3 regions of the Arthrobacter sp. MOO21 genome follow, and region 2 is predicted to be linked to each of the others. Evidence: riboswitches for the same ligand, from Rfam matches in the RefSeq annotation. Region 2 holds a riboswitch; each other region holds the start of a gene.
What was found. Region 2 has a riboswitch for cyclic di-AMP ahead of AC2JAJ_RS03645 (M23 family metallopeptidase). Riboswitches for the same ligand answer to the same signal wherever they lie in the genome.
Positions count from the first base shown of each region.

Region 1 (9,406 bases), 130 kb from region 2:
AAGAACACGCCGTCGCCGGTCTTCCGCCAGTTGACGGAGGAGCTGGTCACCCTGCTGGCCTACGAGGCTACCCGTGAGGTCCGCACCGAGCCCGTCACCATCCAGACTCCCGTCAGCACCACCGTCGGCACGGCCTTTACCAAGCCCACGCCGCTTGTGGTCCCCATCCTGCGGGCCGGCCTGGGGATGCTTGAGGGCATGACCAAGCTGGTTCCCACCGCCGAGGTGGGCTTCCTGGGCATGGCCCGGGATGAGGAAACGCTGGACATCATCACCTATGCGGAGCGCCTTCCCGAGGACCTGACCGGCCGCCAGGTCTTCGTCCTGGACCCGATGCTGGCCACGGGCGGAACGCTGCGCGAGGCCATCAAGTTCCTGTTCAAGCGCGGTGCGTCCGATGTCACCTGCATCTGCCTGCTCGCCGCACCCGAAGGCCTCGCGCGGCTTGAGGAAGAGCTGTCGGGCGCCAACGTGCACATTGTCCTGGCATCCATCGACGAAAAGCTCAACGACAAGTCGTACATCGTTCCGGGCCTCGGCGACGCCGGTGACCGCCTTTACGGTATTGCCGGGTAGCCTGCAACCCTTTTCCCATCAGGGTCCCGCCGCTAGCCTGTGCGGATGGACTGGAAACTCGAACTTGTCTTTGTCCCCGTATCCGACGTTGACCGCGCCAAGGACTTCTATGTCAACAAGGTGGGTTTCAACGCGGACTATGACGAGCGGCCTTCGGACGACGTCCGCTTTGTACAGCTGACGCCGCCTGGCTCTGCCTGCTCCATCTGTATGGGCGAGGGGCTTTTGGACGCCCCTGCCGGCACGGGAACCGTTCTTCAGATGGTGGTCGACGATATCCAGGAAGCGCACGACCACCTGAAGAACAACGGTGTGGACGTCAGTGATGTTGAAGTGCTGCCGTGGGGCCACTTTGTGTACTTCGCAGATCCGGACGGCAACAAGTGGGCTGTCCAGTACATCCCGTGGCGGAACGCGGGGCAGGCTGCAGGCTGATTAACGCGGCAGCAGCCCGCATCCAGGGATGAGGGCTGCTGCGGGTGCTGGGTTACGCGCCTGGCGGCACGCGTGGGTGGCTCCTAGTACCAGTTGTGGGCCAGGTGGAAGTTCAGGGCGCCACAGGGAGAGTCGTAGCTCTTCTTGATGTAGTCCAGGCCCCAGTTGATCTGGGTGCGGTAGTTGGTGAGGTAATCCGCGCCGGCGGCGGCCATCTTTTCGGCCGGCAACGACTGCACGATGCCGTAGGCTCCGCTGCTGGCATTGGTGGCCGTGGTGGTCCAGTCCGATTCCTTGGTCCACAGCGTCTTCAGGCACTGCATCTGGTCGGCGCTCCAGCCAAAGGATGCCAGCTGGCTGGCCGCGTATGCCTGGGCGCCGGCAGGATCATTGACCGCGACGGCGGGAGCCGGCTCGGGCGCGGGGGCGGGAGCAGGTGCCGCCTCAACAGGGGGAGCGGACGGAGCAGGTGCCGGCTCGGCGGCCTGGGGTGCCACGCTGATAGGCGCGGGAGCGGGGGTCGCTGCCGGATTCGACCGGATCTCGCTCTTCTCGATGCTCATTTGGGCGTCGGAAGCTGCTGTGGAAGAGTGTGCCCCAGTGGCCGACACCGGCGCGATGCTGCTGGTGGCCTGGCCCGCGGCGCCTACGCCAACCAGCACGGCGCAGGACGCCGCCAGGATGGCGGCCCGCCGGCCGAGGGTGCTCTTCTTGGCCGCCTCGGGTTTGGCCCGGTGTTTTGACTTGGACTGCAGGCAGGGTTCTGCCGTGTTTTTGGACATGGTCTATCGCCTCTCACACCTGCGGAGTTAGCTGTCGGGTTCGGATGAGGGCATCCGGCAGCACGGAATGAACACGTGCTGCTTAACCCCAAGGGCAGTCAATGCCCGGGACGGTGGGTCCCCCGCCTCTGCCGTTGCTAAAGCGGAATCCGGGAAGTGGCAGAGCTTGGCGTCAACCCGGGATTGCGGTCCGAACGCGGGCCGCACTCAATCGACGGTACAGGAAGCCAGCGCTTAAGTCACATTTAGGTAACGGAAGTCACGATGAGTGGCGCGTCGCGTTGCACGCCGTCACCAGTCGTTATCAGCCCCGCAGTGGCCGTTGTTGCTGGCAGTGGCTTAACGCTTGCTGCGTTGTCAGCGCCTGGTTCCGGGAAGGCGCACGGCGAACTCTGTCCTGCCGGGCCGGGAGGCCAGTTCCACGGTGCCGCCATGGGCTTTGACGATCGACTCCACGATGGAAAGCCCCAGCCCGGACGAACCCTCCCCGAATGAGCCTTCCGCGCCGGAACGGGCTGCGTCCGCCCGGGCGAAGCGCGAGAAGATCCTGCCCTGGAACTCCGCAGGGATACCTGGCCCGTCGTCGGTCACAGTGACCACCACGCTGCCGTCGGCCGAGCGCATCACACCGGTAGTCACCGTGGTGCCCACGGGCGTGTGCTTGCGTGCATTCGAGAGCAGGTTTGCCAGTACCTGGTGCAGTTGGATGGTGTCCCCGCGGACGGAGACGGGTTCGTCGGGCAACTGCAGCTGCCAGGTGTGGTCCGGTGCCATCACCTTTTCGTCACTGACGGTTTCGACCACGAGTTGGGTCAGATCCACGTCGGTGGTGTCGGGCGTCTTGCCTTCGTCCAGCCTGGCCAGCAGCAGCAGGTCCTCCACCAGCGCCGTCATCCGCTCGGACTGGCTTTGCACCCGACCCAGCGACTTCCAGCCGTCTTCGGTAAGGGTCTCAGTCATGCGCATCAGTTCGGTATAACCGCGGATCGCCGTCAGCGGGGTCCGGAGCTCATGGGAGGCATCGGCCACGAACTGCCGCACTTTCATTTCGCTGCGTTGCCGTGCCTCCAGCGCGTTGGAGACGTTGTCCAGCATCAGGTTCAGCGTATGGCCAACGCTGCCCACCTCGGTCCCGGGGTGGGCAGCGGCGGGCGGGACACGCACTGCCAGCGCCACTTCGCCGGCATCAAGCGGCAGCTGCGACACCTTGGTCGCGACGTCGGACAACTGCTCCAGCGGCCGCATGGTCCGGCGGATCAGGGCGGTTCCGGCCAGTCCGATCAGGGCCAGGCCGCCGAGGGACACCAACACCATGGTCAGCACGAGCGACGCCTCGGTATTTTGCTTCGTCGCCAGCGGCAGTCCAGTAATCACCACGTCTCCGTAAGGGGTTGCAGTCGCCAGAAGCCGGTAATCGCCCTTGGAGAGCGTCCGGTTAACCGGTTCTCCGTTGTGGGGGAGTGCCTCCAGGATGGTGACGTCCCGGGCCGTCAGGGCGGTGCGGGTCGCGTCGGAGGACAGGAAACCGGCTGCACTGCCCACCTGCCCGTTCACCACCCGGGCGTTGAGCGTGCCGACGCTCTGGCCGCGCGCGTCCAGCGGGTCGGGGCGTCCCGAGGGGTTGCCCTCGGGCGGGCGGCCGCGGGAGGCCTGCATCAATTGCGAATCCAGCTGGTTGGTGAGGACCACGTCCATGGTGGCGTAGCTGACGACTCCGATGGCACTGGAGATCGCTACCAGCAGGGCCATGGAGAGCAGGATCAGGCGGGTGCGGAGGTGCCAGGTGGAAGGATTGAACCAGGACCGGCCCGCAGGCCGGGGAACACCGGAAAGCGACGACATGCGTTTCCTTGGTCAGTCCGCGGGCTTGATGACGTAGCCCGCCCCGCGCACGGTGTGGATCATTGGCGGGTGGTTGGCGTCGATCTTCTTGCGCAGGTAGGAAATGTAGAGTTCCACAATGTTGGCCTGGCCGCCAAAGTCGTAGTCCCACACGTGGTCCAGGATCTGCGCCTTGCTGACCACGCGCTTGGGGTTCTCCATCAGGTAGCGCAGCAGCTCGAACTGCGTTGCCGTCAGCTGGACGTCCTCTCCGGCGCGGGTGACCTCGCGGGTGTCCACGTTCAGGATCAGGTCGCCCACCACCAGTTCGGCAGTGTCCATGGCGGCAACGCCGGAGCGCTGGACCAGGCGATGCAGGCGCAGCAGGACCTCTTCCATGCTGAAGGGCTTGGTGACGTAGTCGTCCCCGCCGGCCGCCAGGCCCACGATCCGGTCCTGGACGTCGTCCTTGGCGGTGAGGAAGAGCGCGGGCACCTCCGGCGCGAAGGCGCGGATCCTGCCGAGCAACTCCACGCCGTCGAAGCCCGGGAGCATGACGTCCAACACCAGGACATCGGGATGGAAATCCTTGGCGAGCTTCACCGCGGTGGGCCCGTCCGCGGCGACGGCCACTGACCAGCCAGCCATGCGCAGGCCCATGCTCATCAGCTCGGAAAGGCTCGGCTCGTCGTCCACCACCAGGGCGCGGATCGGGGAACCGTCAGGGTGTGTGAGCTGCGGAAGGTTGTTGGTCATGGAGTGCGGGGATGCCATGGGACAACTCTCCGTTCTGGCGGTTTGCCGATGCTTTGCGGTTCCTGTGCTGCAGCTGTGAGCCCAAGCCTAGCCACCTGGCTGGTGCGGCGGGCCGGGGCCGGGCACGCCGTTTGCGCGTTGGTAGTGAGGCTGCAGCCGGCTTGGCCTGCCGCACAGCCCGTGCACAGCAACGCGGAAGACCCTGTTGGATGCTCATCGCCGGCATCTCCTGCCTCCAGCACCGGCGTAGGCGCAAAAATTCTTCGCTGAAGGTAGGACGCGGACTGGACAAGCCGCGGCCGAGGTTGGCGATTCTATGTCAAACGCGTGAAATTTACTGCGATTCGGTGAACGAGGACCTAAGCGAACAAAATTCTGTAATAGTGCAACTTCGGAGCTTCGGCTCGGATAACGAACGTTATTCTTTGCTTCACGCAGAATCGTGATCTGCAACACAATCTCCGGATTTGTCTCACCATGCGGACGATTTGGTCCATTGTTACTTGCAAGTTGTCATTGTTACGCGGCACACTTCCAATGTGAACAAGAACTCAACAGCACCTGCAGCCGCAGAATATTGGCCCAGCACATCCGCTGCTGCCGACATGCGCTGTTGTCGAATGCACGCCTGACCTTCCCACCCTTCGAAGTTCTTAGGCATTCGCCCACCCAGCCCAGCGTCGGGCGCCCCTCCCGGTCCGTGAGACGGGAAAGACAGCATTCGAGCCGCGAAGGCGGCCATTCACATTGAGGTAAGCATTCCATGTCAGTTGCATCCGGATACGTCCACATCTCTGTCCGTAACGCCGCCAAGGCAGGCCAGGCCTCCGGCCTGCGTCCCGGATTCGGGCCGCGCCCCTCCTTGGCACCTTCGTCCTCCGGAAGCAGCTTCCCCGCCCCGGGCTACGCTCCCCAGGGCTACAACCCCAATTCCTACGGCCAGCTTCGTGCCGTCCACCCGGCCGAGTCCGCTCCCATCACGGCTCCTACCCCTGTGGTGGCAGGTTCAAACCCGGTACGTCCGGTAGCCAACGACAACGTGGCCCGCGGGTTCGTCCTCTACATGGGAATTGACGAGGAGACTGCTGCGGCAGCAGGCACTTCCATCGCCAAGCTCGCCCAGGAGATCCGCGCCTACGCCCAGTCCCTGGTATCCGGTGCAGAGAGCTACGCAGCTGTTGCTGTAGCCCCGGCCGGCACCCCCGGTTCCGCGCTCGACGTCGTCCGTTCCACCTTTGGCGACCCCACGGTCAACGCCCGCCAGCGCACCGAGGCACCGCGCCCCGCCCAGCCGCAGGAGCCGCGCCCGTCCGGCGTCCTGATCGACCTTGCCCGCCGCGAAGTCCACCTCGACGGCGAATCGCTGAACCTGACCTTCAAGGAGTTCGAACTGCTGAACTACCTGGTGGAAAACGGCACCCGCACCGTGGGCCGCGACGAACTCCTCGAAGGCCTGTGGCGCAACGCCGAAGAGGTGCCCAACGAGCGCACCATCGACGTCCACATCCGCCGCCTCCGCTCCAAGCTGGGCCGCCTCGCCAACACCGTCCGCACGGTCCGTGGCCAGGGCTACCGGTTCTACGAGCACCCGGAGGTCATCGTCTGGGCCGCTCCGGAATACTCCATCTAGGTTTCACGTGAAAGCGCCTGCCCCACTGGGCGGGCGCTTTCGCGTTCCCCTGCCACTGTGGACCGAACCGCCTGGCGCTAGGCTTTAGCCATGAGTTCGCACCATGTCCGACGCCTTGTGATCATGCGCCATGCCAAGGCTGACTGGCCGGGTGGCGTAGCCGACCATGAGCGGCCGCTGGAGGAGCGCGGACACCGGGAAGCGCCGCTGGCCGGCCGGTGGCTGCTCAAGCACAACATCGTCCCGGACTTCATCCTCTGCTCCAGTGCCCTGCGTACCCGCCAGACCTGCACGTGGGTCTGCTCCGAGCTGGGGGACAAGGCGCCCACGCCCAAACTCGAGGACGGCCTGTACGCTGCCTCCGCCCTCCGGATGCTGACCGTCGTCAACCATGTACCGGACACCGTGACCACATTGATGCTGATCGCGCACCTGCCCGGCGTGCAGGACCTGGCCATGCACCTGGCGTCCCGCGACTCCGACCACGACGCCTACATGGACGCTGCCACCAGGTTCCCCACCAATGCGCTCACGGTCCTCGAAACCGAAAAGCCCTGGGCTGAACTGGATGGGCAGGACGCCAGGATTACCAAGTTCAAGGTTCCCCGCGCCCACTAGGATCGACCGCACCCGGGGCGGTCCCGCCGTCGGCAGGCCCGCTCGAGGCGATCTCGTGCAGCATCCCCGCCACGTGCCTGATGCCCGGGCTCGCCGTCATGGTCCTCCGGTGGACGAGCCCCACCTGCCGGGCCTGGACCGGGTTGACCACCGGAACGGCGACGACGTCCGGCGGCAATGCCGGCCTGCCCAGCCGGGGGACAAGAGCCACCGCGACCGCCTGTTCCACCAGGGCGATGTGCGTCGCGAAATCGGGGTCGTAGACACGGATATCCGGGACCCGCCCGAGATCCGCGAAAATCCGCAGCAGGGCTTCGTTGCAGATCGCCCCCGCCGGCGTGCTGATCCAGCGCTCGTCAACAAGCTCTGCCGGCTCCACCTCCGGCCGCCGTGCCAGCGGGTGGCTCCGGTGCACCAGGACATCCGCGACGTCCTCGCACAGCCACTCCAGCGTGAGGTGCTCCGGAATCACCAGGGGCACGGAGTTCCAGTTGTGCACCAGGCCCAGGTCGGCCTCGCCGTTGGCTACCCTGGCCACAGCTTCCCGCGGATCCTCCGCCAGGACTGCAAGCCGAAGCGCCGTCCCTGACCGCTCCAGCCGCGCCAGCAGCGGGCCCACCAGTCCCCGGCAGGCGGTGGAAAAGGCAACCACCCTGAGGCTGCCGCTGGGCTTGGCCGGATCCGCCAGCAGTGTGGACTGCAGCTCTTCGAGTTCGGCGAGGATGCGCCGCCCGTACGCCGCCAGGGCCAGTCCCCGCTCCGTCAGCAGCACACCCCGGCCGCGGCGTTCCAGGACGGCGAACCCGGCCTCCTTTTCCAGCTTCTTCACCTGCTGCGAGACCGCTGAGGGGCTGAACCCCGTAACCTCCGAGGCCGCCACCACGGAGCCGTGCTGCTCGATGGCCGCAAGGGCGCGCAGCGAACCGATATCGATCATGAAGAAAACGTACATGATCCGATGCATGATTGGACGCTGGTGCTTCATCCACTCCTCTGCCAGAGTGGGAGCGTGAACCTCCGCGACTCCCTCCTTGCCGTCCTCGTGGCCCTGCTGTGGGGCCTGAACTTCGTGGCCATCGACATCGGACTGCACGCCGGGGGCCAGGACTTCCCCCCGCTCCTGTTCGTTGCCATGCGGTTCGTCCTGGTGGTCCTGCCGTGGATCTTCTTCATCCGGAAGCCGGACGTCAGCTGGAAGGCGATCATCGGCGTCGGACTCTTCATGAGCGCCGGCCAGTTCGGCCTTCTCTACCTGGCCATGGCGCTGGGCATGCCGGCGGGGCTTGCGTCGCTGGTCCTGCAGGCCCAGGTGCTGCTGACCGTCCTGCTCGCCGCCGGCTTCCTGGGGGAACGGCCCAGCCGGCGGCAAATCGCGGGCGTTGTGCTGGGAGTGGCAGGCCTTGCTGTGGTGGCCGTGGGGCGCAGTGCAGTGGCACCGCTCCTGCCGCTGCTCATCGTCCTGGCGGCGGCGCTGTCATGGGCCGCCGGGAACGTCATCGTCCGCAGGGCGAAGGCAGCCTCAGGGCTGGGGTTGGTGGTCTGGTCCGGTGCTGTGGTGCCGCTGCCGCTCGGGGCGCTGTCGGTGCTGGTGGACGGGCCGGACACCGTATGGGCTTCGTTGTCCAACCTGCAGGGGCCCACCATCCTCAGCGCGCTGTACACCGCAATCTTCGCCTCCCTGGTGGGCTACGGCATCTGGAACCGGCTCCTCGCCGGGCACCCGTCGTCGGCCGTTGTTCCCTTCACGCTGCTGGTCCCGGTGGTGGGCATGAGCGCGGCCTGGCTGGTGCTGGGGGAGGCACCCACACCCACGGAACTGGCGGGCGGGCTGATCCTGCTGGGCGGCGTGGCGACGGCGGTGCTCACGGGCGGCACGCGGCGTCAGCGCCGGGGCGCCGAACCGCTGCCGGGGCGGGGTGCCTGCCTGGGCGCGGATGACGCGGACGACGGCGCCCGCCTGGCCGTGGCGGACGTCCCCCGGGCGGGGGTGCGGGAGGCCGACGTCCGCTGAACGGGGGACGACTGGCCGGCCGGCGCCTGGCCCCCAGTCCGTGGTGAGGCTGCCCGCTGGCTGCGCGCCGCCGTGGTGCCGCGCCCCGGCGAATTTGTGGCGCGCTGCGATGCGGCGCGCTGTGCCGCCGGCCGTACTGCTGGCCTGCGGGCCGCCGTCGCCCGCTTCCTGCCCGGCCACATGGCACCAATGAAGAGGACCCCAAGGGTGGCCACGGCCGCGCAGGCGGCACCCAGGAAGTAGTTGTCGGGGTCGTGGGTGGGCAGCGGGGTGCCCAGGAAAGAGGACTGCCCGTCGAAGGCCAGCTCCCACGTACTGAGGAACGCCAGGGAAAAGCCGAGGGTGAGGGCGGTGCCGGAGCCGGCGGCCAGCAGGACCAAGCGCCGGCGCCGGTGCAGCACCTCGGCGACCGCGGCCAGGTAGGCCAGGGCCAGGACGCCGAGGAACGCGATAAACACCGGCTCCGCGAGGGTCATCCCGGTAAGCACCAGCAGCCCTGCCGCGACGACGCCGCAGATGACCGCGAACTTTCCGCTCTTCCCCATGTGCCGCATAGGCTCCATCATCCCCGAGGAGCCGGCCCCGCCAGGACGTAGCCGCGCATGATCGCCATGATTGCTGCAACACTTTGGTCACGGGTCCGCTCCGGGTTGTACGTCTGCCGGTCCAGGCCCACCACAAAGCAGGCACCGAAGATCGCGGTCTCCAGGCTCCCGCGGGACACCGACTCATCCACCGGATAGGCGCGGGCAACATTGTCCACTGCCCGCCCAATGA
Region 1 is NZ_CM170671.2:935,998-945,403, reverse strand. It holds gene upp (uracil phosphoribosyltransferase) at 1-576, shown strand, start outside; gene AC2JAJ_RS04250 (glyoxalase superfamily protein) at 622-1,011, shown strand; gene AC2JAJ_RS04245 (aggregation-promoting factor C-terminal-like domain-containing protein) at 1,095-1,793, opposite strand; cyclic di-AMP (ydaO/yuaA leader) riboswitch at 1,799-1,958, opposite strand; gene AC2JAJ_RS04240 (sensor histidine kinase) at 2,151-3,635, opposite strand; gene AC2JAJ_RS04235 (response regulator transcription factor) at 3,648-4,388, opposite strand; gene AC2JAJ_RS04230 (winged helix-turn-helix domain-containing protein) at 5,134-6,000, shown strand; gene AC2JAJ_RS04225 (SixA phosphatase family protein) at 6,091-6,618, shown strand; gene AC2JAJ_RS04220 (LysR family transcriptional regulator) at 6,596-7,555, opposite strand; gene AC2JAJ_RS04215 (EamA family transporter) at 7,628-8,629, shown strand; gene AC2JAJ_RS04210 (TetR/AcrR family transcriptional regulator) at 9,192-9,406, opposite strand, start outside.
Region 1: linked by a shared signal. The riboswitch ahead of AC2JAJ_RS04245 (aggregation-promoting factor C-terminal-like domain-containing protein) and the one ahead of AC2JAJ_RS03645 (M23 family metallopeptidase) in region 2 are both predicted to bind cyclic di-AMP.

Region 2 (9,406 bases):
AGCGGCCATCCGGCAGCTCGGCCAGAACCGCCGGGTGGCCGGGCCGCATCGCCACGCCGTCGATGAGCAGCCGCCCGCCCAACTCAGCCACGGCGCGCCTGAGATGGTCCGTTCCGGAGCGCCCGGTTCCGCCCGTAGTGATGACGACGTCGGCTGGCTGGCCGGGTGCATCCGGCGCCTCGGGCACCACGTCTTCGAGGGCGGCGAGCCACTCGGGGTAGGAATCGCCGATCCTCTGCATGCCGCCGGGGATTCCGCCCAGCATCCCCACGACGTCCGGAAGCTGCGGGCCGAACGTGTCCCGGACCTGTCCGGGGGCCGGGGTCCCCTCTTCCACGACTTCCGAGCCTGTGAACACCAGTCGCACCACCGGCTTGCCCTCGACGTACAGGTCGTCGTATCCCGCCACGGCTGCCAGTGCCAGGTGGGCAGGGTTGAGGTCAACACCAGCCTTGACCAGGACGTCGCCCTCCAGGGCTTCCTCCCCTGCCTTGCGGATGTGCTCCCCCGCGCGCGGCTCCCCGGGCCGGGCGCTGCCTCCGGTCATCAGGAGGGGCAGTCCTTCATCGTCCTCACCCATCAGGGCACTCTCCGTGCGGAGCACAGCTTTGGCTCCGGAAGGAATAAGCCCCCCGGTCGCGATGGGACTTGCCTGGTGCGGCGCAAGGCGCGTTCCGGGGTCCACGGGAATCCAGGGGCCGCTTCCGTTGACGGCCCAGCCGTCCATGGCGGAGGAGGCGTAGTGCGGCATGTCCTGCAGGGCCACGATGTCCCGTGCCAGCCTTCGTCCGAGGGCAAGCCGCAGGGGAACCGGCCCGGGTGGAATGGGCGTGGCTGCATCAAAGGCTGCCTGCCGGGCCTCTGCCCAGGTGTGGGCAAGATGGTGGGGGGCGTGCTGTGGTTCGGTTGTGCCCTGCGTCGTCCCCGCTTCGCTGTGGGGTACCTCCGTCATCCGCCGGGAGTCCCGGCGGATTCAGCATCATAGTCGGCGGCGAGGGAACGGGCCACGGCCAGGATCGCCTCCGTGGAGGCGGTGTCCGCTTCGCCCTTGGAGGCCGCCGCCTGCCCGGCGGCAAAACCGGCGATATAAGTGGTAAGGGGCGCGGCGGGCCGGACCACGGAATGGGCGGCAACGCCGGCGAGGGCAAGGACGGCGTTGATATCCACTTGGACGTCCTCCAGCTTGTACGCCTGGAGCAGGGCCCTGCACCACTCTTCCAGTGTTTCGTCCTGGCTTTTCACGAATTGCCTCCCACGTTAGCTCCGCCCGCGCCGGTTGTGGCCTCCGCCCCGGTCCCGGCAGCGATCCCCAGTGCGGCAGCATCTTGCCAGGTATCGATGTCGGCGGTGGCACCGGCGCGGACTGTGACAAGCTGCACGTCCAGACTAGCAAGAAGCGCCCGCACGGAACCGTTGACCAGCCTGCCGCGGGCGCCCATCTCTTCGGCGGCCTTTCTTAACCCATGCGTACTATAAAAACCCGCAAGTGGCTGGGCCCTTCCATCCGGGCCGGACGCCATGACTCCTGGCGTGCCGGGGGCTGCCAGCAGGGCGGCGTGCAGCACTGTGACGGCTTCGGACACCAGCGGCATGTCGCAGGCGAGGACCAAGGTGTAGGGGGCAGTGGCTCCGGCTTCAGACAAGGCGTCCAGGCCGGCGGCAATCGCAGCGGCAGGGCCGGCAAAGGCGGGTTCTTCACGGCACCTCAGCAGGCCGGCCGGCAAGGTTCCGGCCGGAACGGCCGCAGTGTCACCCACCACGACGATGCGGCCCGCGCCGGCCGCCGCGGCGAGGGACCGCTCCAAGAGGGACGAGCCCTGGAAGACGAGCGCCTGCTTGGGCACTCCGCCCAAGCGCGAGGACCGGCCGCCGGCCAGGATTACGGCATCAAAGTCACAGCGGCTTTCTTCCACTCCCCCACTGTAGCCACCGCCACGGACTCGGCAGAAGGGAGAGGGAGGCAGCGCGTTCAGGCGGGGCGTTCAAGCAGCGCGATCAGGCAGCACGTTCAGGCAGCACGTTCAAGCAGCGCGATCAGGCAGCACGTTCAGGCAGCAGGAAGGGATCCCAGGCCGGCGTCGGCTTCTCCAGCTCCTTGATCTGCCAGATGGTTCCATGCGGCGGTTCCGGGACAAACCGGAGCGTCCAGCCCATCTCGGAGGGGGTGTGGTCGCCCTTGACGTTGTTGCATCGCAGGCACGCCGCCACCAGGTTTTCCCAGGAATCTGCGCCGCCGCGGGACTTTGGGTGGACATGGTCGATGGTGTGCGCCGCTTTTCCGCAGTAGGCGCATTTGTGTCCGTCCCGGCGCAGCACCCCCCGGCGGCTCACGGCCGTGGAGTGGTTGTACCGGGGCCGGATGTAGCGGTTGAGGAGGATCACGGACGGGCGGCCCAGGACGTCTGTGGGGCCCACGACGGGGTCGTCCCCTTCGGCTACCACGCTCGCCTTGCCCGTAAGCACAAGCACCAGTGCCCGGCGGAACGTAACAACCGCCAGCGGTTCATATCCAGCATTCAGAACGAGAGTGCGCATGCACGTACCTCTTCACGGCCGCACCCGTCAGGGGCACGAGGGCCGGCTGCCCTCGGCATGTCCGGGCTATGGATCGACACCACAAGAGTAAACAGAGAAATGCAATATCAGGTAATCGGCGCCACATCCAGGCGCGGGAAGGGCTGCGTCCTGCACCGGTGCCCGGCGGAACGGCAGTACTTAAACTCCACTTAAACTCCAAGGACCCCCGCCTTGCGGCGGAGGTCCTTGGGCACGCGGCGTCCGGTGGTGGCCGGACGAACGGAAAGCCTAGCTGACGCGGATGAAGACCGGGCCGGATCCAACGTTCGCACTGAAGACGACGGTCTGGTTGCCGTTGTAGCCGCCGTGGACTGCCATGCCGTTGCCGGCGTACACGGCGATGTGCGCCATGCCTGCGCCGCCGTCGGCGTAGTAGATGAGGTCGCCGGGCTGGGCTTCGGATGCACTCACGGTGCGGCCCAGGGACAGGTAGCCGGCAGGCCAGTCGTGGAAGTGGATGCCGACGGCGGCCAGGGAGTTGGTGACCAGCATGGTGCAGTCCTGCGTGACGCCGAGCTGGGCGTAGGCGGCGGACAGGATGGCCGCGCCCTTGCCGCTGGCGGACGCCTGGGAAGCGGGGGCAACAGCAGTGGAAGCCGTCTTGGCAGTGACCTTCGGGGCGGCCGGGGCAGGCGCTGCTTCCTGGACCTTCACCTGGGGCTCGGGTTCGGGTTCGGCCACGGGAGCAGGCGTGGTGGTCACGGCAGGCTTTTCGTAGCTGATGGCGATCGTGGAGGCGGCCGAGATCGGCGCGTCGACGACGGATTCAACTTCCAGTGCAGATGCGGGGGCCGAATCGCGCTTGACGTTGGCGTCGGCAGCGTTTGCCGCGATGCCGCTGGTCAGGACCAGGCCGGATGCGGCGGCGATGACCGCAGCCTGGCGGCCCATGCCGCCGGCGTTGTCGCTGACAGCCTTGGCAATGACAGCGATCGAATTGGTTTTGGTGACCTCGGCGCGGTGCCGTGCGGTAGCACGAGTCGTCATCAGTTCTCTCTTTCGTTTTTCCTCAGGACCGCGGTGGCTTGTCCGAGGGGTGTGGACGCGCCGGCATCTTGGGGGTACGCCGGCGCATCCCGAACGGGGATATGTTGTTGAGCGAAAAGCTTGGGGGCAAAGAAAAAGCCCTAGGACCCGGGGGTCGAAGAACTAGTTCAGGGTGAAGAAGGAAGAGGAGCCGGTAGCCGCTACGGCGTGCAGCAAAGTTCCCTGCGAGGGGTTCAGGGCGCTGATCATCATGCCGTTGCCGACGTAGATGCCTACGTGCGCACCACCGTTCTGCATGACAAGGTCACCAGGCTTCGGGGTGGACGTCGGCTTCATCGCGGTCCACGCGTTCGTGCGGGGGATGCTGATGCCGGCCTGTGCATAGACCCACTGGGTGAAGCCGGAGCAGTCCCAGCCGGTCACGGGGCTGGTGCCGCCCCAGACGTACGAGTGGCCGATGCCGGTGTAGGCAATGGCTGCGATGCCGGAGGTTGCTGCCGACGAAACGGCCTCCGCTGCCTTCCCGGCTACGGAGCCATCCTGGCCGGCGGTGCGGTCTGCCGCGGTGGACTGGGTCCGGATGGTTTCCACCTTGGGAGCGGCGGTGGTCTTGACCACGGGACGCTCGAAGGAAACCGTGGCAGTGGGCGCAGCGGTGACAGCCAGGGCGGTCTGCGCAGAGCCGGACTCAGTGGAGGCGGAGACACCAGCGGTGGTGTCCGCTGCGGTGGCCGGCAGTCCCATGCTCAGGATGAGGCCGGAGGCAGCTGCCACAACGGCAGCCTGGCGGCCTACGGTCCCGGCGTTGGCACTAACGGCCTTGGACACGGCGTCCAGGGGGTTATTGCGAACCGTTTGCGCACGGTGGCGCGCAGAAGTGTGGCGTGAAGACACGAAGGTAGCCTCTCCCAATGCCTGCGAGGTGAGCTGTCGGATTCGGATGGGAGTCACCCGGTCACACTGCTTCCTGCGAAGCTCGTGACTTAACCCCAAGGCCTTCGAAAATGAAGGCCAAAATTGGTTCCCCCGCCCCTGCCAGACGATGAAATGCGAACGGACCTTGAGCGGTGGCAGAGTTAGGCAATCCACTCAAGAGCGTCAACTTCGGAAAAGTTGACGCGAGTTAGACGGTACAGCAGTTTTGACTGAATGTCACATTCAGGTCACGACCCGTTACCTGAAACTGAGAGCAGACGGTCATTTTCCTAGAGCCAGCCCATCGGATCGACCACTTCGCCGTTGACCTGCACCTCAAAATGCAAATGGCAACCAGTCGAAGCGCCCGTGGTTCCGCTCAAGGCGACAACCTCGCCGCGGGAGACGGTCTGCCCCACCTTCACGTTGAAGGACGAGAGGTGGTTGTAGGTGGTCTCCAGGCCGTTGCCATGGTCAATGACCACCCGGTTTCCACCCCCGAACTCGTGCCAGCCGGCGAAGGTTACGGTGCCCGTGGCAGCTGCAAGGACGGAGGTCCCGCACTGCGCCACGAAGTCCTGTCCACGGTGGAAATCTCCGGAGCCACCCGTGATGGGGCTCACCCGGTATCCAAACGGCGAGGCGGTGGCCAGGGAGGCCAGGGGGGCGGCAAGTGTGCCCGCCGAGGCGGCGCGGCTGACCGAGCCGGCGGATTGGGCACTGAGCAGCTGCTTGAGCTTCCCGTCGGGATCGGCCTGGGTGACGACGGCGGAGCGGCTGAAGTCGACCTGGGCGCCGATATCGGCGGAAATCTGGGGCTGCGGGCTGACGGCGGAAGCTGCCACAGGCTTGCCCCCCGCGCCGTCGGTGGCCATGACGGGACTGGTGGCAGGCATGGCGACTGTCAGCGCGATACCGCTGGCAGCAAGGGCGATGCCCGCCTTCTGGCCTATTCCACTGGCGGCCGCAAACTCCGTAACCTGCCGGAAGGGTCCACGGCGGCGGCGCGCGTCGCGGTGCGGATCGCGGGGGCGCTCCGCGGCGGCAACCTCGACGACCCGGGGTGTCGAAGCGGGGCCGGACGCACGGCGGCGGCCCCGGGAGGTCTGCATGGTCAAGTGGGGTTCCTCTCTGGGTAAGCCTGCGGAGTTAGCTGTCGGATTCGGGTCAGAGAGTTCAAAGACCCGGTCCGCCGTAAGCAAGCTTCCGCACAGAGGTATCCCCGGAGGATCCTTCACTGGAGAGGCTTGCTGCTGACGGACTTCACCCCAAGGCAGTCCCCCGCTGCCGGTTGTGGTTCCCCCGCCTCTGCCAGTTACGACTCGTGCTCCTGATCCGCTGGCAGAGCTCGGCTCCGGATCAGGTAACGCTTAAGTATCAACGCTCGGTTCAACTATAGGGCCTTAAGTCCCTAAGTAACAATTCCGTTATCTTTGCATGGGCGCAGCCCGGTGGGGTAAGCGCAGCCTTCCCGCAGCACCCCTACTGGAGGGCAACAAAGACGTGTGCTGCCACTTCCGGCGGCAGTTCCAGTGCACCGTCGATCCCCGGCACACGCACAGAGATGTAGTCGCCCACGCGCTCCAGGGCCACAACGGCGCCGGGCCGGATTCCGCCTTCGTCGAGCTGCGCCAGCAGTTCCGGTTCCACCTGGATGGGTTCTGCCAGCCGGCTGATGGTCACTCCGGAGGAGGGGCCGTAGCTCTTCATGGCCTCGAGCAGGCTGATGGCGCCGTCCGCAAAACCGGGAGCCGGCGGTCCGCCCAGTTCAGCAAGTCCGGGGATGGGATTCCCATAGGGCGATTCCGTGGGGTGGTCCAGCATTTCGTAGATGCGGCGCTCCACCCGCTCGCTCATCACGTGCTCCCACCGGCACGCTTCATCGTGGACGTAGGCCCAGTCCAGGCCGATGACGTCGGCCAGCAACCGCTCAGCCAGCCGGTGCTTGCGCATGACCTCGGTGGCGCGCTTGCGCCCCGTCTCGGTGAGTTCCAGGTGCCGGTCGCCGGACACCACCACGAGGCCGTCGCGTTCCATCCGGCCAATGGTCTGGGAGACGGTGGGCCCGGAGTGGCGCAGCCGCTCGGCAATGCGGGCCCGGAGGGCGACGATGTTTTCTTCCTCGAGTTCCAGGATGGTCCGGAGGTACATCTCCGTAGTGTCAATCAGATCCGTCATCCAGTTCAGCTCCTCGAGCACAGTACCTTGCGTTGTCCCACCGTATCGCCTCTTCCCGCGGCGTGGTCCGGAGGAAAGCTTAGCCTATTTTGACTTTGTCCGAATAGCCGTTCCGGTACGTCTCATTGGCTGGACTATGACAGCCCCGGCTCCCGCCCCTACGGCTGTTCAGGCAGAATGGGAAGGGCCTGTGCTGCCACCCGGTGGCCGGCTGCCACCACCTGTCCGGTCCGATATCCGGACTGAAGCTATGTCACCGCCGAATTGGAGCACCTGTGAGCGAAACCAGCATCACGATTCCCGCCGACCTCCTGCCCAAGGATGGGCGTTTCGGGGCCGGCCCGTCAAAGGTCCGGCAGGAACAGATCGATGCCCTGGCCGCAATATCCAAGACCATCCTCGGCACCTCGCACCGGCAGGCCCCGGTCAAGAACCTGGTCGGCTCCGTCCGCGAGGGCCTGAGCCAGTTCTTCCGCGCGCCCGAGGGGTATGAAGTAGTCCTCGGCGTCGGTGGGTCCACAGCGTTCTGGGATGTCGCAAGCTTTGGCCTGGTAGGGAAGAAGGCCCAGCACCTCTCCTTTGGCGAGTTCGGATCGAAGTTCGCCTCTGCCACGAACAAGGCGCCGTTCCTGGATGCGTCCTCCATCATCACGTCGGATCCCGGCACCCGGCCCGCTGCGCAGGCCGAAGCCGGGGTGGACGTCTACGCCTGGCCGCAGAACGAAACGTCCACCGGTGTTTCCGCCCCGGTCAAACGCGTTGCCGGTGCGGACGAAGGCTCGCTGGTGCTCGTCGACGCCACGTCGGCAGCCGGCGGCCTGGATGTGGACGTCAGCGAGAGTGACGTCTATTACTTCGCTCCGCAGAAGAACTTCGCGTCCGACGGCGGCCTCTGGCTGGGACTCTTCTCCCCCGCCGCCATTGAGCGTGCCGCGCGGATCAAGGAGAGTGGCCGCTGGATCCCGGATTTCCTGGACCTGCAGACCGCCATCGACAATTCCCGGCTGAACCAGACCTACAACACCCCGTCGCTGTCCACCCTGGTCACCTTGGACGCCCAGGTGCAGTGGCTGAACTCCAATGGCGGCCTGGACTTCGCTGCTGCCCGCACGGCCGACTCCGCGGGCCGGATCTACACCTGGGCAGAGGCCTCGGAGTTCGCGACGCCGTTCGTCTCCAACCCGGACGAGCGCTCCAACGTCATCGCCACCATCGACTTCGACGAGTCCGTGGACGCCGCCGCGGTGGCCAAGGTACTGCGCGCCAACGGCATCGTGGACACGGAGCCCTACCGCAAGCTGGGCCGCAACCAGCTGCGCATTGCCACCTTCGTTGCCATCGACCCCGACGACGTTTCAGCGCTGCTGTCCAGCATCGACTTCGTGGTGGGCGAACTGCGCAAGTAGTCCAGCATTGACGCACGACGGCGCCGCCCGGGTCCTCCCGGACGGCGCCGTTTTGTATCGCCCTGGGTCAGGGGCACCTAGGCTTCCGGCTGCGGGCCGTCGTCGCCCGTCAGCTCACCGCTACCGTCAACAGCCGGGGCATCTTCCGCAGCGGGGGCAGCCTCGCCCGCAGGTGGTGCTGCGGCTTCCCCTGCGCCGCGGACGTCTGATCCCTGTTCCTGCTCCGGTTCCTGCGCATCCTCGGGCCGGACACGTTCCGCCCACGGCACCCATTCCGGGGCCAGGATCGAATCCTCGGACGGCAGCAGCCCCAGCTCGCTCACCGTCACCGCCTTGGAGCGGGAGTTGCGGGTCAGCACCGCGTACCACTGCCAGCCCACGTATCCGGGCAGCCGCGACTCGAACAGGTGCGTCACCAGGCGGTCGCCTTCGCTTTTCGCGGCGAGGTGCGGACCAATCGTGGCCGGCGGCGTGATGCCTTCGATCGCGCTGCGGGCGGCGTCGACGGCGGCGGCCAGGAAGGCATCAGGCTTTCCGGTCCGCCAAACGGGCACGCCGGCCTTGCGCTTGGCCGGAGCCTTCGCCGGAGTCTTGGCAGCCTGCTCCTGCACGGGTGTGCCCGGCTGTTCAGCTTCGGGGTCCATGGGCGGCTAAACGTCCAGCTCGTCGGCAACCTTGCGAAGGGCGGCCGCGATTGCCTTGCCTTTGTTCCCGTCCGGGTACTTGCCCTTGGACAGGGTCCCGGACAGGTTGTCCAGGACGGTCACCAGGTCCTGGACCAGCGGTGCGAGGTCCTTGGCGCTGGGACGCTTGGCCTTGGCGATGGACGGCGTCTTGTCCAGGACCCGCAGCCCCAGGGCCTGGGCGCCCTTGCGGCCGTCGGCCACGCCGAACTCGACGCGGGTGCCGGCCTTGAGCTCCGTTACGCCCTCGGGCAGCGACGACTTGGGCAGGAATACCTCCTGGCCGTCCTCGCCCGCGAGGAACCCAAAGCCCTTGTCCTTGTCATACCACTTGACCTTGCCGGTAGGCACGTAATCAACCTTCTTCGTTCTGCTGTCATGAGGCACGGCCGGCTGCCACCGCGTCCGCCCTGTTGTGCGGGTTCAAGGTATGGCAACTTCAAACCGTGTTGGTCTGTATCTTTCAAGGTTACCTGCCGGGCGGGCCAATCACGCTTCCAGCCGCCCCGTTCAGCGTTATCGGCACAGTGTTGTCTGCACAGCTCAACGTCAACCCAGCAGTTCAGCCTTCGCTCGCCTTGCGCGGTACCGTTACGTCCATGACTCTCTCACGATACCGGCGGCCCCTGACCATCCTCGCCGCCGTTATTGCCGTGCTTT
Region 2 is NZ_CM170671.2:801,258-810,663, forward strand. It holds gene AC2JAJ_RS03615 (molybdopterin molybdotransferase MoeA) at 1-952, opposite strand, end outside; gene AC2JAJ_RS03620 (DUF6457 domain-containing protein) at 949-1,242, opposite strand; gene mobA (molybdenum cofactor guanylyltransferase) at 1,239-1,913, opposite strand; gene AC2JAJ_RS03630 (HNH endonuclease) at 2,035-2,535, opposite strand; gene AC2JAJ_RS03635 (NlpC/P60 family protein) at 2,806-3,564, opposite strand; gene AC2JAJ_RS03640 (C40 family peptidase) at 3,727-4,392, opposite strand; cyclic di-AMP (ydaO/yuaA leader) riboswitch at 4,463-4,641, opposite strand; gene AC2JAJ_RS03645 (M23 family metallopeptidase) at 4,770-5,591, opposite strand; cyclic di-AMP (ydaO/yuaA leader) riboswitch at 5,602-5,812, opposite strand; gene AC2JAJ_RS03650 (iron-dependent transcriptional repressor DtxR) at 5,962-6,657, opposite strand; gene serC (phosphoserine transaminase) at 6,933-8,063, shown strand; gene AC2JAJ_RS03660 (DUF3027 domain-containing protein) at 8,141-8,707, opposite strand; gene AC2JAJ_RS03665 (cold-shock protein) at 8,714-9,097, opposite strand; gene AC2JAJ_RS03670 (hypothetical protein) at 9,346-9,406, shown strand, end outside.

Region 3 (9,406 bases), 1.5 Mb from region 2:
GCGGAGCTCCTCGACGGCCTGCCACATGGCGTCGATGTTGTTGCCGCCGAATCCGCCTGCCGGGAATGAACCACGCATGGTGATCTCCTCTGTGAAACGCCAACGATATACAACGATACATCCGGCACGTTGCCTACCGCCTGCCTCCACGGACCTGCCCCGGACGGCCGTCCCCTGCGCGTTCACGGGGGCGCGGGCTGGTCAGGTCCTGCGGAGCGTCAGGATCTGCTCGGCCCGGCCGAAGGGCCCCTGACGGTCGTGCAGCACCGTTGAGGTGAGTCCGATCCCGTCGCGGCCGAACGAGACGGCGTTGTCCAGCCCCAGCCACTCGCCCCCTGGCCTGCGGTACATGTGGATCTGGAGGTCCAGGTTGGGAAAGGCGTAGCTGTCCTTGCCGGGCGGGACGCGGGCGGCGATGCCGTTTGCGGTGTCCACCAGGCCCATGAGCCGGGCTGTGTCGCCGCTGTCGGCCTGGTCCGTCAAGGGGTGCTCCGTGCGCAGCCACACCTTGCCTGCTCCCGGCCGGTGGCCTTCAGCCACCCGCATCTCCAGCGAACGGATAAAGCCGCCGGGCCAGACGGCGGAGCCGTCATACGGCTTGCATTCGTCGGGGCCCGGAATCGTCTGATCCTCGACGGCGGCCACGCCACTGGTGTCGCTGGTGACCATCCGCCACGCGGTGCCACGGATCGCCGTGCGGCCGCCGGCCACGAGTTCGGCCTGGACCAGTTCTATGGTCTTCCCGGGCCGAAGCGTGGTGGTCTCAATCTGGAATTCGCCCCCTGGAATCAGCCCCAGGATCTCGTAGCTGAGCCGGGCCATCCGCAGGTCTGCGCGCGGCTCGTGCCGCTCCAGGGCCTCGGCCATCAGTCCGGAGGCGGGAGCCATGTGCTGTTCGTGGGCATTCCAGGCGCCCTGGGCGTGGATGGTCGACCGGAAACGGCCGCCACCGAGCGCCTGGTAGTAAAAGTTGCCTTCGGCGAGTTCGGGCAGATCTGCAGTCAACGCTGGCCCCTTCAGGGATTTCGGTGAATTGGCCCTAACTCTATCCCGTGCCGGGACGGCACGCCGGGCAGCGGGCGAAATGTTGGGGTGTCCGTGCAGGCATCGGACTAGACTCAGGAACTGGTCCTGTCAGCAACCTCAAAAGAGGTATTTCATGCGCGTCATCAGCTACAACCTCCGCAAGCACAAGGCGAGCGGCGAACTTCTCGCCCTGGCACGGAATCACGACATCGATGCGCTCTGCCTCCAGGAGGTGGATGCCAGCGACCTGCCCGAGACGCTGGGCCCGTTGCACCTGGCAGACGTCACCAAGGGCAACCGGCTGGGCCTGGCCATCTATTACCGCACCAGCCGGTTCACCGCCCTGGACACGCAGTCCTTTGCGTTGAAGAAATCCATGCACGACCGCGTGCTGGCCCCCGCGCACGAGCGCCTCATCGGGACGCGTGTCATGGACAACGAGACCCAGCACGAACTGGTCATAGGCTCGTTCCACGCGGCGCCGCTCACTGCCTCCAACTCCCTGCGGCGCAAGCAGATCCATGCAGCGCACGCCGAACTGCTGAGCATGGGCAGGGGCTTGATGACGCTGATGGTAGGGGATTTCAACTACCCGTTCTTCACCAAGAACCTGGACATGCACATGAAGAACTCCGGGTACGCGCTCTCCCTCAGCAACCGCCGCACCTACACCCGCTACAAGGTGTTCAAGGGCCACTTCGACTTCGCCACCTCGCTGGGCCTGGACATCGCAAGCGTGGAAACACTTCCGCGCGGCAACTCCGACCACCTGCCCATCCTGGTGACGGCCGAATACGGCGAGGGGTACTAGGCCCGTCCGCCAAGTCGGTCCAAGAGGCCGGGCCAGGATGCCGCGAACCCTGGGTGGAGGTCCAGGCCGTCCACCTCGGACAGCGGAATCCACAGCAATGCGATGCTTTCCGGGTCGCTGATTACGGGGTCGAAGGATTCCCGTACCCGCACCACCACGGTGGTATAGGACCAGTAGCCGTGGTCCAGCACCGAGGTGAAGAGCACCTCCACGCTCTCCGATGGGACCGCAGCCTCTTCGTAGGCCTCGCGGAGTGCGCCGTCGACGGCTTCCTCGCCCTCGTGCAGCGCCCCGCCGGGCAGCCCCCAGGTTCCGCCGTTGTGGCTCCACACGGCGCGGTGCTGGAGGAGGACGCCCTTGGCGGGGTCGTACGCCAGGACACCGGCCGCGCCGAACCTGCCCCAGTAGCGGCCGCGGTCACCCTCCACCCAGGCATCACCCGGGTCGCGCGGACCTGTGCGCTGCGGAGGCCGTGAGGACGAAGCGGAGGCCGGAAAATGTTCCATTGCTCCAGTCTGACAGGTGCTTCCGGCTTACAGCGGAACTGCGTTACAGGGGCAATGCGCCGGCGGGACGTCAGGTACCGGCGGGTGTCAGGTTGCGTGGCCGCGTTCGACGGCGAAATCGCCGCCGGGGTACATGACAGTCTCGTGCCCGTCGTCGAAGCGGACAACATAGGGCGGGGCCCCGCCCTGGCCACGGACTTCCAGGATCACCCCGTGCCGGTCTGCGGATCCGACGGTCCGTCCGCGCACCACGATGCGGTCGCCTTGGGCTGCCTCCATGGCAATCACCTCCCAGCCCCCAGATTACGACTCGGCGGCCTGCGGGAACAGGGCAGGCATGGCAGGATTCCGGTATGCCGCTGAAACTGGTTTTTCTCGCCGACACCCACGTGCCCAAGCGCGCCAGGAACCTGCCGGAACGGGTGTGGGCCGCCGTCGAAAGCGCCGACGTGGTGTTCCATGCCGGCGACTGGGTGGAGCCGGCATTGCTGGATGAGTTCGAGGAACGCAGCACGTTGCTGCTGGGTGTCCACGGCAACAATGACGGCCCGGAACTGCGCCGGCGGCTCCCGGAGACGGCACGCATCACCCTGGACGGCGTCCGGTTTGCGATGGTCCACGAGACGGGGCCGGCCAGGGGCCGCGACCTGCGCTGCGAGTCGTTGTACCCGGACGCGGACGTCCTGGTGTTCGGACACAGCCACATCCCGTGGGACACCACCTCGCCCGGGGGGCTCCGGCTGCTGAATCCCGGCTCCCCCACCGACCGGCGCCGGCAGCCGGCCTGCACCTACATGGAAGCGGCCGTTGACGGCGGGCGGCTGGCGGAGGTCAGGCTGGTGGAGGTTCCCCGCGCCTGAGCGGGTTGGCAGGGGCGGCATGATTGCCTAGGTGTATTGACCACGGAGGTTAGGAACATGCGGCGTGGTTAGGTGACAAAAAGAAGACCTCCAAGTGGAGTGGGGCTTGTCTAAGAGTCCGATCCACAAGGAGGTCTTCAATGTCCCATGCTAACGCGCTTCTGACGCCGAAGGGACGGCTCCGGCTGGCCCGGTGCATCGTCGATGACGGGTGGCCGCTGCGCCGTGCTGCTGAGCGATTCCAGGTGTCCGTGACGACCGCAGCGCGGTGGGCGGCCCGTTACCGGGAGCACGGGGAGCACGGGATGGGTGATCGCTCCAGCCGGCCCATCAACTCCCCGCGTCGGACCTCCACGCGGCGGGAGCGGCGGATCGTCGCGATCAGGGTCAACCGGCGCTGGGGCCCGGCACGGATCGGCTATCTGCTGGGCATTCACCCCTCCACGGTGCACCGGGTGCTGTCCCGGTTTGGGCTGGCGAGGCTGGCGTGGATGGACCGGGCCACGGGCCGGGTGGTTCGCCGGTACGAGCACCACAGCCCCGGGGACCTGGTCCACGTCGACATCAAGAAACTTGGACGGATCCCTGACGGCGGCGGACACCGCAGTGTCGGCAGGGCCGCCGGAAACCGGAACAAGACCGGTACCGCGGCGAACCGGAGACCGGGTCACGCCTTCTTGCACAACGCCGTCGATGATCACTCCAGGCTCGCCTACACGGAGATCCTGACCGATGAGAAAAAGGACACTGCGGCCGGATTCTGGGAACGCGCCAATGCCTACTTCGAGTCCCACGGGATCACTGTCAAACGGGTCCTGACCGATAACGGATCCTGCTACCGCTCCTACGCATTCAAAGACGCTCTGGGCCCGGACATCAAGCACAAACGCACCCGACCCTACAGGCCTCAGACAAACGGCAAAGTCGAGCGCTACAACCGCACCATGCTCGACGAATGGGCCTACGCCCGTCCCTACGCCTCAGAGGCCGAGCGTGTTGCCGCTTTCGCCGACTGGCTCCATCATTACAATCATCATCGAGGCCACACCTCACTCAACGGTCAGCCACCGGCCAGCCGCGTCACCAACCTCTCAGGTCAATACACCTAGGCTGGGAAACATAAGCATGCTTAGTTTTTGTGCGCGATGAGGAGGACCGCATGACCGACCAGTACACGTTCCGCAACCCCGTGACCGCCTACGGGAAGATCTCCCCGCCAGAGCAGCACCAGCCCGAACCGGGCCTGGACGCGGAACTGGAGCCCAAGGCCGACCTGGGCGAAGAGACCTACCGCGGCACAGGGCGGCTGGAAGGCCGGCGCGCCATCATTACCGGGGCGGACTCCGGCATCGGGGCGGCAACGGCGATTGCCTTCGCCCGTGAGGGGTCCGACGTCGTCCTGTCCTACCTTCCGCAGGAAGAAGAAGACGCATCGCGGATCGCTGGAATCATCGAGGCCGCGGGACGCAAGGCGGTGAAAGTCCCCGGCGACCTCAAGGACGCTGCGGCCTGCAGGGACCTGGTGGACACCGCCGTGGCCGTCCTGGGCGGCGTGGATATCCTGGTCAACAACGCCGGCAAGCAGGTGGCCCAGAAGGACCTGCAGGACATCACTGACGAGCAGTTCGACCACACGCTGAAGACCAACGTCTACGCCATGTTCTGGCTGACCAAGGCTGCGGTGCCGCACATGCCTCCGGGCTCCACCATCATCAACACCACCTCGATCCAGGCGTACAACCCGTCACCCACGCTGGTGGACTACGCCACCACCAAGGCCAGCATCAACAACTTCACGAAGGGCCTTGCGCAGCAGCTGGCACCGAAGGGGATCCGGGTGAACGCGGTGGCTCCGGGCCCCATCTGGACCCCGCTGCAGGTGAGCAGCGGCCAGCCGAAGGAGGAACTGCCGGAGTTCGGGCAGTCCACTCCCCTGGGCCGGGCCGGGCAGCCCGCCGAACTGGCGCCTGCGTATGTCTTCCTCGCCTCGCCGGAGTCCAGCTACGTGGTGGGCGAAACGCTCAACGTCAACGGCGGCAGCCCCACGCCGTAGCAGTTGCCGCTATCCGGCAGCTTCCTGTTCGGCAAGCAGCGCGTCGGTGGCCTCGTCCGGCTGGCCGTCGAAGAACTGGGCCAGGACGGTCTTGAACACTGTTTCTCCGGGCGCCGCCCGGAGGAACAGTGTCATGGAGGACCGCAGTTTCTGCGCGTCGATGCCGCCCAGGATATCCTCGGCGGACCGGTCGGGGTGGTTGGTCAGTGCCTGCGCGCATTCGAGCAGCCGGGGGCCGAGGACGTCGTGGTCCAGGTACGCCCGGGCTTCGGCCAGCGACGCGATGGCATAGGTGCGGGACGTGGCACTGCGCCCCAGTCCGGCGATCTGCGGAAAGATGAACCACATCCAGTGGCCGGTCTTGTTGCCGACCTGCAGCTCCCCCAGCGCCTGTTCATAGGTTCCACCGCGGTTTTGGGCGGTGACAAAACGGTCGAGGTCAAACGGTTCGTTCATTGGATCTCCCAGGTGCGTTTCTCAGGGTCAGGTCCTTTTCAAGGGCGTCCGCGGCCGTCTGCAACTGCGGGTCCGGGTCTTCCCGCCACCTTGCCAGGACAACGTCGGCGCGCTGCCGTTCGCGTTCCCCCAGTCCGGCCAGCAGCGGCACCAGGACATGGGCGAGCATCGGTTCCGCCAGTTCCTGCGCCAGCGCGGTACGGAGGAACCCCTCAAGGCGGGTCAGGTCCGAATGCCTGAGGATGCGGACCTTTGACTGCAGCAGCACGACGGCGGCCAGGCGCCGCTCAAAAACGGGCCGGGCACCGGGTCTGGGCTGGCCCCAGAGCGCGGAAGCGAGCATGACCGTGCCGTCGTGGTCAAGGGCCTTGAATTTGCGCAAGGCATCGCGCACGGTACCGCGGACCGCCCCCACGGACGAGCCGTAGGAGGCAAGGGCCCCGCCCAGCCTGCTGCCGACGTCGTCCGCCCGGTACCAGGCGCCCTCGTTCTGGAGGGTCCGGTCGATGAACTCCGCCGCAGCAGCCACCGTATCCGTGGCACCGGTCATTGTCCCCGCCCCGCCGCGGCATGCCGGATGCAATAAGGGGTCCACGGCCGGGCTTCCAGCCGGCCCTCGGCGATGGGCTCCCCGCACACGGCACAGATACCGTAGGTGCCGGCGGCGATCCGGTCCAGGGCCGCCACCACCTGGTCCAGGCCCGTGGAACTCTGCTTCAGGAGGGCCGACGCCTGGGAGAGCTCAAAGGCAATCGTGGCGCCCTCGGGGTCGTGCTCGTCGTCGACGTTCGAGTCCTGGCGCGCCGAATTCGCCGCCGCGATATCTGCCCGGAGCGCGGGCAGCAACGCCGACCTCCGTTCCCGCTCCTGCTCGAGCAGCACCCGGAACCGTTCAACGTCTGGCATAGGGAAAGCCTAGCGCCCCCTCAGTAACAGTTCCCGGATACGAGTGGTTCCAGACGCCGCACGGGGAGTCATCGTTGGCACCGCCGTTACCGGTGATGCGCCGGGCACCGACGGGGGCCGGGCTGGCGCGGCTTCCGGGAGCCTTGATCCTGGTCACGGTGAGGGGCATAGTGCCGAAACTCACGTGGGTGCTTACCCGGCCTTGGCGGAGGTTGCTGCTGAAGAGTTACCAAACTATCCCAGGCACGCAGCAGCAGCAGGCCAAAGTGGGGCATCAAGACGATTGCTGAATTCGAGAGGACAGCATCGCATGTTATCCAAATGTGACAATTGGCCCGAGCGCGGGTTATGGTCGGATGGTGTCCCTCCCAGACGGGACATTCCCATCAGCTTGCCGAGCCCTGCCGCTGACCCGGGATTCGATCGTTTCCAGCTGGCAGGGACGGGGGAACCACATTTCCATGGCCTCTTGAGGCCTTGGGGTTAAGTCGAATAGCGCCTCCGTCCGTCGCGGGTGCTTTCGGCCGGGCATCTCCAGCCCGAACCCGACAGCTCACCCCGCAGGCATGGGAGAGGCGATCAACCGTGTCAAAAATTTCCAATGCAGCCCGTCACCGCGCGACTCCGGCCCGCTCAATTGTGCTCGAGGGCCTCGCCGCGACAGCAAAGTCCCAGGCCCGCTCGCTGGGCCGCCCGGCGCTCGCAGTGGCAGCAGCATCCGGTATTGCCTTCGGGGTCGGTGCGCCGGCCCACGCAGGTGTAACCGCCCCGGACACCACAGGGCAGACTAACGTCGAAGCCGCCGCCGCGCCCGCCGCGCAGGTGGCAGCACCGGCCGCCGCTGCCGCCACCGTCCACACGGTGGTCTCCGGCGATACCCTGGGCGCCATCGCGGCAGCCTACGGTGTTGGCCTGAACGACGTCCTGTCCGCCAACGGGCTGGGACTGTCCTCGATCATCTACCCGGGTGACCAGATCCAGATTCCGGGTGCCGGCTACGTTGCGGCAGCCCCGGCACCTGCTCCGGCACCCGCTGCCGCCCCGGCCCCCGTGACGGCGGCTGCGGCGTCCACCCCGGTGAACACCGGGATGAACATGTCCTACGCGTCGGCCACCCCGGCCTCCACCGGTACCGGTACGGGAGCCGCGATCCTCGCTTCGGCCTACGGCCAGCTGGGTGTCCAGCAGGACTGCACCGCCATGGTGGAGAAGGCCCTGCGCTCCGTGGGCAAGTCTGTGGGCGATCTGGCCCCCACCCAGTTCTTCCAGTACGGCAGTGTGGTGGGCAGCCCGGCCCCCGGTGACCTCATCATCACCTCCGGCCACGTTGGCGTGTACGCCGGCAACGGCCAGGTGGTCAGTGGCGGCGTCAACGGCTACACCACCGAGGTACACTCCATCAGCTGGCTCGGCGGCTACTCCGCGGTCCGCGTAGCCTAACCACCGCGCGGTTTAAAGAAGGGCGGCGGCCGGGACTCCCGGCCGCCGCCCTTCTGTGTTCAGGTCCCGCAGAAGGTCATGTAACTCCCGAAGTCTTCGGGCGCTCCCTCGGCGTAGCGTTCCAGCCCGGGCCGCTCGGTGAAGGGTTCAGTGACCGCTTCCAGCAGCCGGCGCAGGGGACCCAGGTCTCCCCCGGTGGCGGCCGCAAGGGCCTCTTCCACCAGGTGGTTGCGCGGAATGTACGCCGGGTTCACGCTGTCCATCAGCTCCTGGTCGGGACCCAGGGCCTGCCACCGCCCAACCCAGGCATCAAAGGCCGCCAGGTCAAGGACCATGCCGCGGGCGGGCCGGAGGTCGCCGCCGGCAGCCTTCCCGAGGTTCCGGAAGAACAGGGTGTAGTCGACGGGGCCATCCTTGAGGATGGCGATAGCCCCGTCCACCACGAATGAGGCTTCCTCATCGCCGGCCGCGGCCTCGGGAATGCCCAGCTTGGCCCTCATGCCGCTGGACCACGCGGCGCTGTATTGCCCGCGGAATGCTCCAAGCGCCTCCACCGCCGGCGTTACCGCCTTCTCCTGGTCCTCGTCGATCAGCGGCAGCATCGCCTCGGCCAGCCTGGCGAGATTCCATTCGGCAAGAACGGGCTGGTTGGCGTAGGCATAGCGTCCGCTGACGTCGATGGAACTGTAGACCGCACCAGGGTTGAACGCGTCCATGAAAGCGCACGGGCCGTAGTCGATCGTCTCCCCGGAGATGGTCATGTTGTCCGTGTTCATCACCCCGTGCACGAACCCGACCAGCATCCACCGGGCCACCAGGGAAGCCTGGGCCGAGACCACGGACCGGAACAGTTCCAGGTAGGGGTTTTCCGCCTCCGCAGCGCCCGGGTAATGGCGGGCAATGGCGTGGTCCGCCAACCTCCGCAGCAGGCCGGTATTCTCCGTTGCCCGCGCGTACTGGAAGCTGCCGACACGCAGGTGGCTTCCTGCCACCCTGGCCAGGACGGCCCCGGGCAGCATCCCGTCGCGCCGCACCTGCCGCCCGGTGGCCACGACGGCAAGGGAGCGGGTGGTGGGGATCCCGAGGGCATGCATGGCCTCGCTGACCAGGTACTCCCGCAGCATGGGCCCGACGACGGCACGGCCGTCCCCGGCGCGCGCGAACGGAGTGCGGCCGGAGCCTTTGAGGTGGATATCGCGAATGCGTCCGCTGCGGTCGGCCACCTCACCCAGCAACAGGGCGCGGCCGTCACCGAGCAGGGGCGAGTACCCGCCGAACTGGTGCCCGGCATACGCCTGTGCCACCGGTGTGGCACCCTCCGGGACATGGTTGCCCACCAGGAGCCGGA
Region 3 is NZ_CM170671.2:3,687,860-3,697,265, reverse strand. It holds gene AC2JAJ_RS17240 (PadR family transcriptional regulator) at 1-78, opposite strand, end outside; gene AC2JAJ_RS17235 (thioesterase family protein) at 202-1,005, opposite strand; gene AC2JAJ_RS17230 (endonuclease/exonuclease/phosphatase family protein) at 1,160-1,837, shown strand; gene AC2JAJ_RS17225 (NUDIX domain-containing protein) at 1,834-2,343, opposite strand; gene AC2JAJ_RS17220 (DUF1918 domain-containing protein) at 2,431-2,622, opposite strand; gene AC2JAJ_RS17215 (metallophosphoesterase family protein) at 2,697-3,203, shown strand; gene AC2JAJ_RS17210 (IS481 family transposase) at 3,344-4,312, shown strand; gene AC2JAJ_RS17205 (glucose 1-dehydrogenase) at 4,363-5,256, shown strand; gene AC2JAJ_RS17200 (DUF1810 domain-containing protein) at 5,266-5,712, opposite strand; gene AC2JAJ_RS17195 (DNA alkylation repair protein) at 5,696-6,262, opposite strand; gene AC2JAJ_RS17190 (TraR/DksA family transcriptional regulator) at 6,259-6,618, opposite strand; cyclic di-AMP (ydaO/yuaA leader) riboswitch at 7,011-7,200, shown strand; gene AC2JAJ_RS17185 (LysM peptidoglycan-binding domain-containing protein) at 7,204-8,058, shown strand; gene AC2JAJ_RS17180 (protein adenylyltransferase SelO) at 8,118-9,406, opposite strand, start outside.
Region 3: linked by a shared signal. The riboswitch ahead of AC2JAJ_RS17185 (LysM peptidoglycan-binding domain-containing protein) and the one ahead of AC2JAJ_RS03645 (M23 family metallopeptidase) in region 2 are both predicted to bind cyclic di-AMP.